Regions from separate parts of the Streptomyces sp. GbtcB6 genome, predicted to be linked through region 1. Evidence: predicted binding sites of a transcription regulator. Region 1 holds the regulator's gene; the other holds the start of a gene.
The links. Region 1 encodes HspR, which represses chaperone genes until heat shock. Its sites were predicted from a motif close to TTGAGNNNNNNNNNCTCAA; they were not measured.
Positions count from the first base shown of each region.

Region 2: the regulator HspR is predicted to act here: its motif matches at 5,404-5,422, upstream of lon (endopeptidase La).

Region 1 is NZ_JAGXJL010000020.1:142,802-150,559, forward strand. It holds gene KVT45_RS30505 (alpha-E domain-containing protein) at 1-599, shown strand, start outside; gene KVT45_RS30510 (transglutaminase family protein) at 601-1,443, shown strand; gene KVT45_RS30515 (sugar ABC transporter substrate-binding protein) at 1,657-2,769, opposite strand; gene KVT45_RS30520 (PA14 domain-containing protein) at 3,063-5,036, shown strand; gene KVT45_RS30525 (heat shock protein transcriptional repressor HspR) at 5,094-5,540, opposite strand; gene dnaJ (molecular chaperone DnaJ) at 5,546-6,724, opposite strand; gene grpE (nucleotide exchange factor GrpE) at 6,761-7,417, opposite strand; gene dnaK (molecular chaperone DnaK) at 7,414-7,758, opposite strand, start outside.
Region 2 is NZ_JAGXJL010000078.1:27,455-35,212, reverse strand. It holds gene KVT45_RS50540 (response regulator transcription factor) at 1-97, opposite strand, end outside; gene KVT45_RS50535 (spermidine synthase) at 215-931, opposite strand; gene KVT45_RS50530 (rhomboid-like protein) at 1,186-2,001, shown strand; gene KVT45_RS50525 (sulfatase) at 2,032-3,531, opposite strand; gene KVT45_RS50520 (TIGR03086 family metal-binding protein) at 3,640-4,233, shown strand; gene KVT45_RS50515 (GNAT family N-acetyltransferase) at 4,445-5,197, opposite strand; gene lon (endopeptidase La) at 5,445-7,758, shown strand, end outside.

The sequences.
Region 1 (7,758 bases):
CCACCTGGCACGCGCTCGGCGACCGGCGCCGCGCGGCCCGCCGCACCGGCCCCTACGCCTACCTGGAGCTGGTCCGCAGCCGGGCCGCGCTCTTCTTCGGCCTCGCCGACTCGACCATGAGCCGGGACGACAGCTGGCGGTTCGTCGTCCTCGGGCGGAGCCTGGAGCGGGTCGACATGACCGTACGGCTGCTCTCGGTGCGCGTGCTGGACGCGGCGCACGCGCCGGACTGGCCGACGCTGCTCAGCGCGAGCGGCGCCGACGAGGCGTACGCACGGGTGCACAGCGGGTTCGGGGACACCCCGAGAGTGGCCGAGTTCCTGCTCCTGGACCGGGACTTCCCGCGCTCGGCGCTGCACGCGCTGACCACGGCCGAGGAGTGCCTGGCGGCGCTCGGCCGGCCCCGTCAGGACCCCGCCCGCTCCCCCGTCGGCCGGGCCCGCACCCGCCTCGAATACCTGGACACCGCCTCCCTGGAGGAGCAGCTGCCCATCCTGCTGCGCGACCTCCAGCAGGCCTGCATGGCGTCCGCCGACGCGGTGGCGGAGCGGTTCTTCCCGTACCAGGGGCCCGTCGAGTGGGCCCAGGAAGGAGCCTGAGATGGCTCGTCGCCTCCGGATCCGGCACACCACCCGGGTCCCCTACGCCCAGCCCGCCAGTTCCTCGCACAACGAGGTCCGGATGACCCCGCTGACCCTGCCGGGGCAGACCACCCTGGACGCGCGGGTCACCGTGCAGCCGGCGACCGCCGTCTGGTCGTACTGGGACTACTGGGGCACCCAGGTCACCGGCTTCGATCTCCTGGAGCCGCACGAGGATCTGACGATCACCGCGTCGAGCCTGGTGGAGACCTCGGCGCCGGGGCCGCTGCCGGCCGCGCCGGACTGGGCGGAGCTGGCCGAACGGGCCGCCGGGTCGCGGCTGCTGGAGTTCGCGGGCCCGACCTCGCGTACGTCGGTGCCGAAGAAGCTGGTGAAGAAGGCGCGGGCCGCGGCGGCGGGGCTGGGGCCGCACGAGGCCGCGGTGGCCGTCTCCGGGATGGTCGCCGACCGGGTGGCCTACCTGCCGGGGGCGACCGGCGTGAACACCTCCCCCGCGGAGGCGTGGGAGCAGCGGGCGGGCGTCTGCCAGGACATCACCCACCTCACCATCGCCCTGCTGCGGGGGCTGGGGCTGCCGGCCCGGTACGTCTCCGGGTACCTGCACCCGGAGCGGGAGGCGGAACCGAACCGGCCCGTCGCCGGGCAGAGCCACGCGTGGATCGAGTACTGGGCCGGCGACTGGTGCGGGTACGACCCGACGAACCGGGTGCGGGCCGGGGAGGACCATGTGGTGGTCGGCCGGGGTCGGGACTACGACGACGTCACGCCCCATAAGGGGATCTACCGGGGGGTGCCGGGAGGGGCGCCGGAGGTGACCGTGGAGTTCACGAGGGTCGCGTAGCCGTCTGCGGGGCCGTGGGGGCTGGTCGCGCAGTTCCCCGCGCCCCTTACGGGGCGCTGCAGTCGCGTCAGCTGCATAGCTGCGGGCAGGCGTGCCGCAGGGCGGCACGGGTGGGCGCAGCGGCACCCTGCCAGCGCCGGTAAGTGACACCCCGCCCGGCGCGCCCACAGCGGCCCCGTTCCCTGCATCGGGAACGGGGCCGTCGGCAGGGCTCTACTTGAGGCCCGCCTCCGCGCAAGCGGTCTTGTACGCGGCCGTGCAGATCTGCGAGATCTTGTAGATGCCGTCCGCGACGACGGTGTCCTTGATCTTGCTCTTGGTCACGGCGTTGACCTGGACCAGCTGGGAGGGGATGTTCTTGTTGGTCGGGCTGTCGACGGTGTCCTGGGTGAGCGCGTCGAACTGGATGTCCTTGCCCTGCACCTTGTAGACGGCCATCTCGGCGGCGGCCTCGGCCTCGTCCGGGTACGGCTTGTAGACCGTCATGTACTGCTCGCCGATGAGGATCCGCTGGATGGCGTCGAGGTCCGCGTCCTGGCCGGTGATCGGCGGCATGGTGGTGACGCCGGCCGCCTTGAGAGCCTTGACGATGCCGCCCGCCATCGCGTCGTTGGCGGAGTAGACGCCGGCGACGTTGTCCTTGCCGATCGAGCCGATCGCCTTGGTGACCTCCTGCTGGGCGATACCCGGGTCCCAGTCCTTGGTGTCGAACATGGCCCCTGTCGGAATCGTCACCTTGCCGGTCAGCTCGGACAGGGCGCCCGTCTTGAACTGCTTGGCGTTCGGGTCGGTCGGCGAGCCGTTGACCATGATGACCTTGTCGGAGGTGTCGACGTTGCTGCCGAGGCCCTCCAGGAGCGTACGGGCCTGCACCTCGCCCACCAGCTCGTTGTCGAAGGAGACGTAGCCGGCGATGGGGCCCTCGGCGAGACGGTCGTAGGCGATGACCGGGATGCCCGCCTCCTTGGCCTTCTTCACCGTGCCGGCGATGGCGTGCGAGTCGACCGAGTCCAGGATGATCACGTCGACCTTGTCGTCGATCATCTTCTGCATCTGCTTCGCCTGCGTGGAGGCGGTCGACGCGGCGTTCTGGTAGTCGACCTGGCCCTGCTTGTTGGTGAGCTCGGCGATCTTCGCCTTCATGATCGGGTAGTCGAAGTTGGTGTACCGGGTGTTGATCTTGTCCGGCATCAGCACGCCCACCGTGATGTCGTTGCCCTTCGTCGGGGTCGCGGTGGTCGACGATCCTGTCGCGTTGAGCATGCCGCAGCCGGCAAGCGAAAGGGTCATCGTGGACGCGGCCACAAACATGGCTATACGACGCATACGGGGGCTCACTTCAGGTGCGTTCCGGACGTGGGCTGCTTTGCGACCCAGATGTCTCAAAAGCCAACGCGTACGCCACACCCGACGTCAAGCGGAACTACTTAACGAGTGCGCAACACCACGCTCCGCTGCACCTGTGAAGGAGGAGCGGAACCCCCTCCAAACACTCTTTACGGACCCTCCATCCAAAGGGAGTTCATGCGCAGGCAAAGATCAGTACAACCAAGTCGTTTCCTCACGAGTCGTGATCACGAGCGGGTCGGCCCGCCGTACGGATACGACCAGAGGATCGAATGAAGCCAGCCAGAACCGCCACGGCCGCCGCCGTGGTGCTCGCCACCGCCGGCACCCTGCTCGGCGGCGCCACCGCGACCGCCTCGGCGGCCACGGCCTGCACCTCCCCGATCTTCAAGCGGCAGTTGTTCGCGAACACCACGTTCAAGGGCACCCCGAAGAAGACCGGCTGCGACTCCGCGATCGACGAGAGCTGGAGCGGAGCCCCCGCGTCCGGCCTCCCGAAGGACGACTTCGGCGTCCGCTGGACCGTGACCCGGGACTTCGGCTCCGGCGGACCCTTCGCCCTCGCCGCCTCCGGCCTCGACGGCATCCGCGTCTACCTCGACGGCACCCGCAGGATCGACCTGTGGAAGAACACCACCAAGACCGTCGCCAAGACCGTCAACGTCACCGTCCCCAAGGGCAAGCACACCCTCCGCGTCGACTACGCCAACTGGACCGGCGCCGCCAAGGTCAAGTTCACGTACACCCCGAGGACTTCGGCCGCCGTCGACAAGGTCAGGCCCCTCACCCCGCTGGATCCGCTGGTGTCCTACGACAGCGACGCCAACACGACGAAGCTGAGCTGGACGAAGAACCAGGAGATGGACCTCGCCGGCTACCGGGTCTACCGGCGCGTGCGGGGCAGCACCAGCTGGACGAAGGCGGGGACGGCGACGGCGGCGTCCCTGACCGACGCCCCGCCCGCGACCGGCGCCCTCTATTACTACGAGATCCGCGCCTACGACAAGGCCGGCAACGAGTCGACCGGCACCGCCGACGCCCTGGTCACCAGCACCGTGCTGCAGGCACCCGCCCAGTTCACCGCTTCCGCCACCGACACGGGCGCCGAACTGAGCTGGTCGGGGGTGCACGCCGCGGTGAAGTACCGGGTGGAGCGGACCGACTTCTACGGCGTCGTCACCAAGTCCTGGGACCTCAGCTACACGGTGAGCCTCACCGACGACACGCTCGCACGTGGCGAGATCGCCAAGTACCGGGTCGCGGCCGTGGACGGCTCGGGCCACGTATCGCCGTTCACCGACCTCCGGACGGTGACCCGCCCGCTGGCCGCACCCCGCGAGCTCACGGCGACCGCGGGCATCGGCAGCGCGACCCTCCAGTGGACGATGAAGCCTCAGGACGCCCCGTACGGCGAGTTCCGCGTCTACCGCTCGACCACGCTGCCCGTGGACACCTCGACGGCGCAGTGGGTTACCTGCACGACCACCTTCACCACCCTCTCCGACGGGTCCCGCCGGTACAGCTGCGGCGACTTCTCGGCCGAGGAGGGCACGACGTACCACTACGCGGTGGCGAACGTGCAGTGGCCCCACGTGTCCTCGCTCTCCAACACCGCGACCGTCACCACGCTGGAATCGGACAAGCCGCCCGCCCAGGTGACCGGCCTGACCGCGAGGGCCACGGAGTACGGCGTCGAGCTGGACTGGGACGACAACACCGAGCCCGACCTGAAGCGGTACGCGGTCTACCGGGGCACGGTCCTCGGCGAGGAGGGCGAGGAGCAGGTCTGTTCCGGCTCGGAGTGGGCGTGGCTGTCCCCGTCCACCTCGCACTACCGGGATGTACGGCTGCCCGACGGCGACCACGCCTGCTACTGGGTGGACGCGATCGACAACGCGAACAACTCCAGCAGATGGCTGGGGCCCGTGACCGCGGTCGCCGTCGACGAGCTGGACCTGACCCCGTCGGTGGCGACCCCGGAGGGCTCCCCGCTCACCCTGACGGCGGACCCGACCGACTCGGGTGTCGGCCTGTCGTGGAACGCCGTCGACTCGGCGACGGGCTACCAGGTCTACCGCTGGAACCCGGCCACGCAGACGTACGAGAAGCTGGCGACCACGACGGAGCGCTCGTACGACGACACCACGGCCGCCCGCGGCACCACCCACCACTACTGGGTGACCGCGCTGTACGCCGACGGCACGGAGTCGGCGCCGGGCGCGGAGTCGGCGATCCTGGAGCCGTGACCGGCACGGGAAAGGGCCCGGAGGTCCACGGCCTCCGGGCCCTTCTCACAGGTGCTGCTAGTCCTTCGCCTTCTTCGGCCGCCACACCACCAGTGCGCTGGTCTGCTGCACCTCCTGGTACGGGACCAGGTCGCGGCGGTAGGAGGCGTGGACGGCGGCCTCGCGCTGCTGCATCGCGGCCGCCGCGCCGTCGACCGCCGCCTGGAGTTCGGCGACCCGCTGCTGGAGCGCGATGACCTGGTTCTCCAGTTCGATGATGCGCTTGATGCCGGCCAGGTTGATGCCCTCGTCCTGCGACAGCGCCTGCACCTGGCGGAGCAGTTCGATGTCGCGGGCCGAGTAGCGGCGGCCCCGCCCGGCCGTGCGGTCCGGGGAGACCAGGCCCAGGCGGTCGTACTGGCGCAGCGTCTGCGGGTGCAGTCCGGAGAGCTGGGCCGCCACCGAGATGACGTAGACCGGGGTCTCCTCGGTCAGTTCATACGGGTTACGTCGACGGCCGTCCATCTCTGTCATGCTCCCTTCGCGGCCTCGAACAGCTCGGCCCGCGGGTCCTCGCCCGCGGTCGCCTCGCGATACGCCTCCAGCGCGTCACGAGCCTTCCCCGACAGGTCCTTCGGGACACTCACCTCGACGGTGACCAGCAGATCGCCGCGGGTGCCGTCCTTGCGGACCGCGCCCTTGCCACGGGCGCGCATGGTGCGGCCGTTGGGCGTGCCCGGGGGCAGTTTCAGGGTGACCGGCGGGCCGCCCAGGGTGGGCACCCTGACCTCGCCGCCGAGCGCCGCCTCGGTGAAGGTCACCGGGACGGTCACCGTGAGGTTGTCGTCCTTGCGGCCGAACACCGGGTGGGTGTCGACGTGGACCATCACGTACAGGTCGCCCGCCGGACCGCCGCGTTCGCCCGGCGCGCCCTTGCCGCGCAGGCGGATGCGCTGGCCGTCGGTCACCCCGGCGGGGATGCGGACCTGCATGGTCCTGGACGACTTGGCGCGGCCGCTGCCCTTGCACTCCATGCAGGGGTGCTCGGCGATCAGGCCGCGGCCCTTGCAGTCCGGGCAGGGGTCGGTGAGCGAGAAGCCGCCTCCGGATCCTCGCGCCACCTGGCCGGTGCCGACACAGGTCGGGCACACCCGCGGGGTGCCGTTCTTGTCGCCGGTGCCCGAACAGGCCTTGCAGGGGGACTGCGAGGACATCCGCAGCGGGACCGTGGCGCCCTCGATGGCCTCCGTGAAACTGAGCGTGACCTCGGACTCGATGTCCTGGCCGCGCCGCGGCTGGGTACGGCCGGCCGTGCCGCCACCCCGGTTGAACAGGCCCCCGAGGACGTCACTGAAGCCGCCGCCCCCGCCGAAGCCTCCGCCCCCGCCCTGGGCGTTGCCCCCGAAGAGGTCGCCCAGGTCGAAGTTGAAGTTGCCGCCGCCCGCGCCCGGCCCCGGGCGGAAGCCGCCGTTGCCGAAGAGGGCGCGGGCCTCGTCGTACTCCTTGCGCTTCTTGGGGTCGCCGAGTATGTCGTTCGCCTCGGAGATCTCCTTGAAGCGCTCCTCGGCCTTGGCGTTGCCCTTGTTGGCGTCCGGGTGGAACTCGCGGGCGAGCTTCCGGTACGCCTTCTTGATCTCGGCCTCGGTGGCGTCCTTGGGGACGCCGAGGACCTTGTAGTAGTCCTTCTCGATGAAGTCCTTGGTGCTCATCCCCGACGCCCCTCCTTCCGCTCGGTACTTATCGCGTCAGCCCTCCTCAGGGCCGTTGTCCTTCTCGTCGCCGGCCGCCGGGGCCTCGTCGGCCCCCTCGGCCTTCACCGCCGTCGCTCCCGGCTGCGGTTCGGCGACCGCCACCCGCGCGGGGCGGATGGTGCGCTCGCCGATGCGATACCCGGGCTGCAGGATGGCCACGCACGTCGTCTCGGTGACGTCCGGCGCGTAGCTGTGCATCAGCGCCTCGTGGATCGTCGGGTCGAAGGGCTCGCCCTCCTTGCCGAACTGCTGCAGGCCCATCTTCGCCGCGACCGTCTCGAGCGACTCGGCCACCGACTTGAAACCGCCGACCAGTTCGCCGTGTTCCCGCGCGCGGCCGATGTCGTCGAGCACGGGCAGGAGTTCGGTCAGGAGGTTCGCGATGGCGATCTCCCGGACCGTGATCCGGTCGCGCTCCACCCGGCGGCGGTAGTTCTGGTACTCGGCCTGGAGGCGCTGGAGGTCCGCGGTGCGCTCGCCGAGCGCGGTGCGCACCTGGTCCAGCTGGGCCGTCAGACCGGCGAGCTGTGCGCTTGAGTCCCCGGCCGGGGCCGCCCCCTGTGCGGGAGCGGCCTTCGGCGCGGCGTCGTCGGGGGTGGCGCCGGAGGGGACGTCGGGCTTCTCCTCGAAGCCCGGGGTCTCCTCCGTCACGCGGCACCGTCCTTGCGCTCGTCGTCGACGATCTCGGCGTCCACCACGTCGTCGGCGGCGTCACCGGCGGGGGCACCGGCACCGCCGGCGGCGGCCTGCGAGGCCTGGGCGTCGGCGTACATGGCCTGGCCCAGCTTCTGGGAGACGGCCGCGACCTTCTCGGTGGCGGTACGGATCTCGGCGGTGTCCTCGCCCTTGAGGTGCTCCTTGAGCTCCTCGATGGCGGCCTCGACCTCGGTCTTGATCTCGCCCGGGACCTTGTCCTCGTTGTCCTTGAGGAACTTCTCGGTCTGGTAGACGAGCTGCTCGCCCTGGTTGCGGGTCTCGGCGGCCTCGCGGCG
Region 2 (7,758 bases), on a different contig from region 1:
CGACGATCGTGGGGTCGTCCTCGACGACCAGAACCCGGCGCTGGGCGCCCGGAGTCGCCGTCGCCGTGCCGTTGTGCGAGGTGTGTGTCTGCTCCATCGCCCGCCCCTGTGTGCTTTCCGGAACCAGTGGGGTGATCCCATGACTGCTGACTGCGATTGACGCTTGAATGATCCGCGTCAGGGATGCACATTACGGTGACAGGAGGCGCACTCGCTATCCAGGGCGGACGGCAAGGTGAACGACGTCCGGAACGCCCCGGGCAACCGGGATCTCTTCGGTACGCACCTGCTTGAACCCGGCATTCCGCAAGGTTTCTTCGAATTCGGCAGAGGGCTGCGCCGACCAGACGGCCAGTACCCCGCCCGGCCTCAACACCCTTGCGCAGCCCGCGAGTCCGGCCGGCGAGTAGAGCCCCTCGTTGCCCTTGTCGACGGTCCAGCCGGGGCCGTTGTCGATGTCCAGGCACAGCGCGTCGAACGTGTCCGATGTCTCATTGACGTAAGTGACGAGATCGCTCTGGACGATCCTTGTGCGCGGATCGGCGAACGCGCGGGCGGAGAGCGCCGAGAGCGGGCCGTCCCGGTGCCAGTCGACGACCGCCGCCTCCCGCTCCACGACCGTGATCCGCCCCCAGCGGGGGTCCTGTGCGGCATGGGCGAGCGAGAACCCGACGCCCAGCCCGCCGATCAGCACCGCCGGCTCGCTCCGCCCGTCCAGCGCCTGGTGGGCGGCGTCCACGAGCAACCGTTCCGAGCGTCCGTCGGAGGTGTCCATCAGGAAGCAGCCGTTGGCGATGATCTGCAGGAGTTCGCCGTGTCTGCGCAGCACCACCTCGCCGTACGGCCCGTCGCGCCGGTCCAGGACCACAGGGGAACCAGGGGAACCGACGTACGCGGAGGCCGCGGAGCTTGCGGAGGCTGAGCTGGTCATGGCGGCCATCCTGCCCCAACAGGGCTTTGCGGCCACACGAATTACGGGTGGCGGGCAGCCGCACGGGTGTCACCCGTTCGAGGGGCCGCCCGGCGCTTCGCGCCCGCGGGTGACCGGATGCGGCTCGTATGGTTCCTCCTGACCCCTCTTGGTTCTTCAGAAAATCCTGTGAATCGTCCCCCGGGTGGCCTCGGTCACAGACAGCGGCTCGCGGGACGGCGAAGGGTGGGGTGAAACGGAAGGAGCGCCTCACCGTGGAACGGACCGTGAGGGCCGCATCGACGCCCACGCCCGAGCCCCTTCCCGCCGGGGACGTCGCCGCCCTGCTCGACGGCGTACCGCGCCAGCGCGGCCCGGTCGCGGCACCCGCCCCGGAGACCGCCGGCCCCGCCCTCCGTCCGTACCCCTGGCGCCCGACGGCCCGGCGCCTGCTGCCCTGGCGGCTGCTCCCCACCCCCACCGGCACCCCGGTCACCTTCACCTACACGGCGATCCTGGCCCTCACCTCGCTCTTCGCGAGCTACGCGAGTCCCGGCCTGCTGCACACGCTCTACCAGGACTCCAGCACCGATGTCGCCCATCTGCTGCGCACCCCGGTCTTCGTCCTGCTGGCCAGCGCGGTGTGGATCGCGGGCGGGCTGCTGTCGCCGTTCGCGCTGGCCTTCGTGCTCGTCCTGACCGCGCTGGAGCGGCGGATAGGCGGTGCCCGCGCGATCCTCGTCTTCCTGACGGGCCACGTCCTGGCGACCCTCGCGACCGAGGTCCCGGTCGGCCTCGCGGTCCTGGCCGGCCACCTCCCCGACACCTCCCTGCACCGTCTCGACTACGGCATCAGCTTCGGCGTGGCCGCCAGCATCGGTGCGCTCTCCGGTCTCCTGGCCCCCTGGCTGCGCTGGCCGCTGCTCGCGCTGGTCGGCTACAGCCTCGTCACCGACCTCATCGCCTTCCAGGACCCGATGACCAACTGGGGCCACCTGATCGCGCTGGCCATCGGGACCGGGCTCTGGCCGGTGGTACGGCGCTGGCGGCGGGAGCGGGCCCCGGACCCGGCCCTCGCCGTCGCCGCCTGAACACCCAGGCGCGACGCACCGCCTGAACACTCACGCGCGCCGCGCCGCCGCCAGGCTCTTCGCCGACTCCGGGACGCCGAGGGCCGCTTCCTGTTCGGCCGTGGCGCCGTGCAGGCGGTTGGTGAGCTGGTACGGGTCGGCGGCCAGGTCGTAGAACTCGCGGAAGAGGACCGCGCCGTCGCCCTGCGTGGGCCGGCCCTGCCCGTCGAGGCGGGTGCGGTAGTACTCCGTGTACTGCGTGGACCTGCCGACGTGGGTGGCCCAGGTGTGGATCGGCTCCTGGTCCTGCCGGTTCCACCACCACTCGGCGAGGAGAAGGTCACGGTCGTTGCGGGTGTCGAGCAGCGAGTGGCCGTCGTGCGGGGTGTCCGGGGTGATGCCGGCCGCGTCCAGGAAGGTCGGGGCGATGTCGACATGGCCGGTGAGCCGGTCGTCGACGGTGCCCCTGCCCAGGCCGTGCGCCGGCCAGGACAGCCAGAACGGCACCTCCAGGCTCGGCCGGTACGGCACCGACTTGCGCAGCCAGCCGTGGTCCGCCCAGCACAGCCCGTGGTCGCTGGTGAACAGCACGAGCGTGTTCTCCAGCTGCCCCAGCGCGCGCAGCTTGTCCTGGAAGTCCCGCATCGCGTCGTCCACCGACAGCAGGGTGCGCAACTGGCGCCTGCGCAGCGCCTTTCCCTGGTCGTACGTGTGCTTCGCCGTGCGCAGGAACGGGGGCTTGTCGCTCTTGTCGCCCTCGTAGACGGAGGGCCGGCCCGGCCACTCCGGCACGCGCGCGTGCGCGTACTTCCGCTCCGGGATGTTGAGTTCGTGCGCGCTGCGGGTGGCGACGTACGCGAACCAGGGCCGGGTGTCGGTGCGCGACCCGTCGATGAAGGCGAGGGCGCGGTCCCTGATGACGTGGGTGTTGTAGCCGGGGATGTTCCGGACGGTGCCGTTGTCGTTGTAGTGGCCGTTGTAGTACGCCACCGGTTCCTGGAGGAGCCACTCGTCGAAGTGCGGCGGGTTGTCGCCGGTGTGCCAGTAGTTGAGGTACTTGCCGAACAGCCCGGTGCGGTAGCCGGCCTCGTGCAACTGCCGCTGCACGGTGGTGTGCTGGTCGAGGTGGTACGGGTGGCGGGTGTCGAGGACGCCGTGGTGGTGCGCGTACCGCCCCGACATGATCGAGGCCCGGGAGGGCGCGCAGAGCGGGGTGTTGGCATGCGCCCGCGCGAAGGTCACCCCCTGCCCGCCCAGCCAGTCGGCGGTACGGCGGATCGCCCAGTCCGTCTCCTTCGGCTGGTCGTCGGTGAGGACCAGGAGGATGTTCGGGCGCGGGTCGGTGCGGGGGAGGGGCGAGGCCGACGACGCCGGGGGCCGGCTCGCGGCGGGGGCGGCGGGGGCGGTGCGGGCGGGGGCGGGGGAGCCGGCCCCGTCGTCGTCCACGGCCCGCAGGGCCAACGGGACGGCGGCGCCGGCCGCGACGACGGCGGCGCCGGTGAGCACGGCACGTCGGCCGGGCCGGCCAGGCGCCGGCTGCTTGTCACCCATGTGTCCCCCCGAGCCCCGTTGTGCGCTGTTCGCTGTGAATCCGCTGGCAGTTTCGGCTTTTTTCCTGTGAGTTGCGTTGCGGTGGTGTAGCGATGCCCTTGCGGAGTCATGGCAGCGGCACCGGGGGAGGCCGAAGTGGCGGACGTGGTGGGGCAGATCGACCGGGCGCTGGCGGCGACCGGGCGGGTGGTCGAAGGGATCACGGCGGGGCAGTGGACGGCGCCGACGCCGTGTGCGGAGTGGGACGTGCGGACGGCCCTCAACCACACGGTGGGCGGGATGCGCATCTTCGCCGCCCAGTTGACCGGTACCGAGGCCGGGCGCGAGCACGAGGACGACTGGCTGGGGGACGACCCGCGGGCCGGCTACGCGACGGCCGCGGAGCTGGACCGGGCGGCCTGGCACCGGCCCGGCGTGCTGGACACGACCGTGCGGATCTCGCTGGGCGTGCTGCCCGGCCCCACCGCCGCGCTGATCCACCTGACCGAGGTGTGCGTCCACGGGGCGGACCTGGCGGTCGCGACCGGGCAGCGCGGGGTACTGGACGAGGAGCTGTGCGGGGAACTCCTGGCGACCATGCGGGCGATGCCGGGCTTCGACGCCTTCCGGACACCGGGGATGTTCGGCCCCGAGGTACCGGTACCCGCCGGGTCGCCAACACACGAGCGACTACTGGGGTTCCTGGGGCGGGAGCTGAGGTAGGGGGCCAGGTCTGTCGGCGTCACGTGCCGTGGTCGCGGCAGGTCGGTCGCCGGTCCCTTTTCTCTCCGCCGCGACGGTGCTCGACCCCGACGGCGTTGTCCGGCGGTGCCGGACCGGCCGGTGGGCGCCTGCGGGTCGGTGGGGGCTGGCCGCGGCCACGCGGCGGTAGCCGCATGTCACATACAGCCCCGCGCCCCTGGAGGGGCGCGCTTCAGCGGGCCGGGGTCCAGACGTACGGGGTCGTTGTCGTCACTGCCGTGAAGCCCAGTCGCTTGAGGATCGGGGCGCTGTCGTCCGAGGCCTCCACGAGGAGGTAGGGCGCGTTCCGGGCCGCCGCGCGGGTCGCCCGGAGGGCCACCAGCGCGCGGTAGATGCCCTTGCCGCGCCACTCGGCCAGCGTTGAGCCGCCCAGCAGCATGGCGAAGTCCGTGCCGGGCGGGAAGGCCACCCAGGCCGCCGACACGACCTCCCCGGCCGCCTCGGCGACATAGATCTCGGTGCCGTCCGGGTCCACCGCGAGCCGGCCCCTCAGGTACCCGGCGATCCACGCCATGTCCTCGCCCCACACCGCGGTCTCCAGCGCGGCGATCCGGTCCAGGTCGGCGTCGGCGGTGACCCGGCGCAGCGTCACGCCCGGGGGGAGGGCAGGGGCGGCCACGGCCAGTTCCTCGACCAGGGCGATCACGACCGTCTCCGGCGGCTCGGGCACGAAGCCCGCCGCGCGCAGCCGGTCGGGGAGGTCCGCCGGCTCGTCGTGCCCGCGCGTCTTCCACTCCACCGCCTCGCCGCGCGCCGCGAAGAAGTCCCGCTGCCGGGCGATCAGCGCGTTCAGCTCGGGGCCGCGGACACCGCCCCAGTCGCGCGGCCCGGTCACGAAGCCGCGGTGCTGGCCCACGACCCGGAGGACGGGACCGTCGTGCTCGTAGGTGATCCCGGGCGCGGGGACGGGCTGGACGGCGCGCATCTGGGCGTCGTAGGCGGCCAGCAGGGCCGCGGTGAGGTCGGTGTCGGTCACCGGCCGACCGTACGGGGAATGCGCCCGTGCCGATCAACTGTTTTTACGGGCGTGGACCTTGGCTGCTTTCTCCGTCGTACGCCCCGTACGACCTGGTCAGCAGCCGATCGCTGACAGCGAACGCACCCCTGGGAACATTCGGTGGCTCACGTGCATTGAGTCGGCATAACTCAAGTTGACTGCCGAAGGGGAGATCATGGCTTCGACGTCCGCATCACTCACCCTCCCTGTGCTGCCTCTCGACGGCGAGGTCGTGCTGCCCGGGATGGTGGTCCCGCTGGACCTGAAGGACCCTGATGTACGCGCCGCCGTGGAGGCTGCGCAGGCCGCCGCCCGCACCGAACCCGGCAAGCCCAAGGTGCTGCTGGTGCCGCGTGTCGACGGGACCTACCCGGGCACCGGTGTGCTCGGCACTGTGGAACAGGTCGGCCGCCTGGCCGACGGCGACCCGGGCGCGCTGATCCGCGGCCGCTACCGGGTGCGCATCGGCGCCGGCACCACCGGCCCGGGTGCCGCCCTGTGGGTGGAGGGCACCCGCATCGACGAGAACGTCCCGGACCCGGTGCCCGGTCATGTCACCGAACTGGTCAAGGAGTACAAGGCCCTCGCCACCGCCTGGCTGCGCAAGCGCGGCGCCTGGCAGGTCGTGGACCGCGTGCAGGCCATCGACGACGTGTCCCAGCTCGCCGACAACTCCGGTTACTCGCCCTTCCTGACCACCGAGCAGAAGATCGAACTCCTGGAGACCACCGACGCGGTCGCCCGCCTCAAGCTGGCCACCCAGCAGCTCCGCGACCACCTCGCCGAGCAGGACGTGGCCGAGACCATCGCCAAGGACGTCCAGGAGGGCGTCGACAAGCAGCAGCGCGAGTTCCTGCTCCGCCGCCAGCTGGAGGCGGTCCGCAAGGAGCTGCGCGAGCTGAACGGCGACGCCGCGAAGGACGGCGAGGAGTCCGACGACTACCGCGCCCGCGTGGAGGCCGCCGACCTGCCCGAGAAGGTCCGCGAGGCCGCGCTCAAGGAGGTCGACAAGCTGGAGCGGTCCAGTGACCAGTCGCCCGAGGGCTCGTGGATCCGCACCTGGCTGGACACGGTGCTCGAACTGCCGTGGAACGAGCGGACCCAGGACGCGTACGACATCCAGGGCGCCAAGGCGATCCTGGACGCCGAGCACGCCGGCCTGGAGGACGTGAAGGAGCGGATCACCGAGTACCTGGCGGTGCGCAAGCGCCGTAACGACCGGGGGCTCGGGGTCATCGGCGGCCGCCGTGGCGGTGCCGTCCTCGCCCTCGTCGGCCCGCCCGGCGTCGGCAAGACCTCGCTCGGCGAGTCGGTCGCGCACGCCATGGGCCGCAAGTTCGTCCGGGTCGCCCTCGGCGGTGTCCGGGACGAGGCCGAGATCCGCGGCCACCGCCGTACCTACGTCGGCGCGCTGCCCGGCCGGATCGTGCGGGCCATCAAGGAGGCCGGTTCGATGAACCCGGTCGTCCTGCTCGACGAGATCGACAAGGTGGGCTCCGACTTCCGCGGCGACCCGGCCGCGGCCCTGCTCGAAGTCCTGGACCCGGCGCAGAACCACACCTTCCGCGACCACTACCTGGAAGTCGAACTCGACCTGTCCGACGTCGTCTTCCTCGCCACCGCCAACGTCCTGGAGGCGATCCCGGAGGCCCTGCTCGACCGTATGGAGCTGGTCCGCCTGGACGGCTACACCGAGGACGAGAAGGTCGTCATCGCCCGTGACCACCTGCTCCCGCGCCAGCTGGACCGGGCCGGTCTCGGCAAGGACGAGGTGATCCTCGACGAGAGCGCGCTGCGCAAGCTCGCCGGCGAGTACACCCGTGAGGCGGGCGTCCGCACCCTGGAGCGCTCGATCGCCCGGCTGCTCCGCAAGGTGGCCGCGCAGCACGAACTGGGCGACCGGGAGCTGCCGTTCACCATCAGGGACGAGGACCTGCGCGCCCTGATCGGCCGCCCGCACCACGTGCCCGAGTCCGCGCAGGACCCGGCCGAGCGCCGCACGGCGGTCCCGGGTGTCGCCACCGGCCTCGCGGTCACCGGCGCCGGCGGCGACGTCCTCTTCGTCGAGGCGTCCCTCGCCGACCCGGAGACGGGCGCGGCGGGTCTGACCCTCACCGGTCAGCTGGGCGACGTGATGAAGGAGTCGGCGCAGATCGCCCTGTCCTTCCTCCGCTCGCACGGCGCCGAACTGGAGCTTCCGGTCGGCGACCTGAAGGAGCGGGGCGTGCACATCCACTTCCCGGCGGGCGCGGTGCCGAAGGACGGCCCGAGCGCCGGCGTCACCATGACGACGGCCCTCGCGTCGCTGCTCTCCGGCCGGCTGGTCCGCACGGACGTGGCGATGACCGGCGAGGTCTCGCTGACCGGCCGGGTGCTGCCCATCGGCGGCGTGAAGCAGAAGCTGCTCGCCGCCCAGCGCGCCGGGGTGACGACCGTCATCATCCCGAAGCGCAACGAGGCCGACCTGGACGACGTCCCGGCCGAGGTGC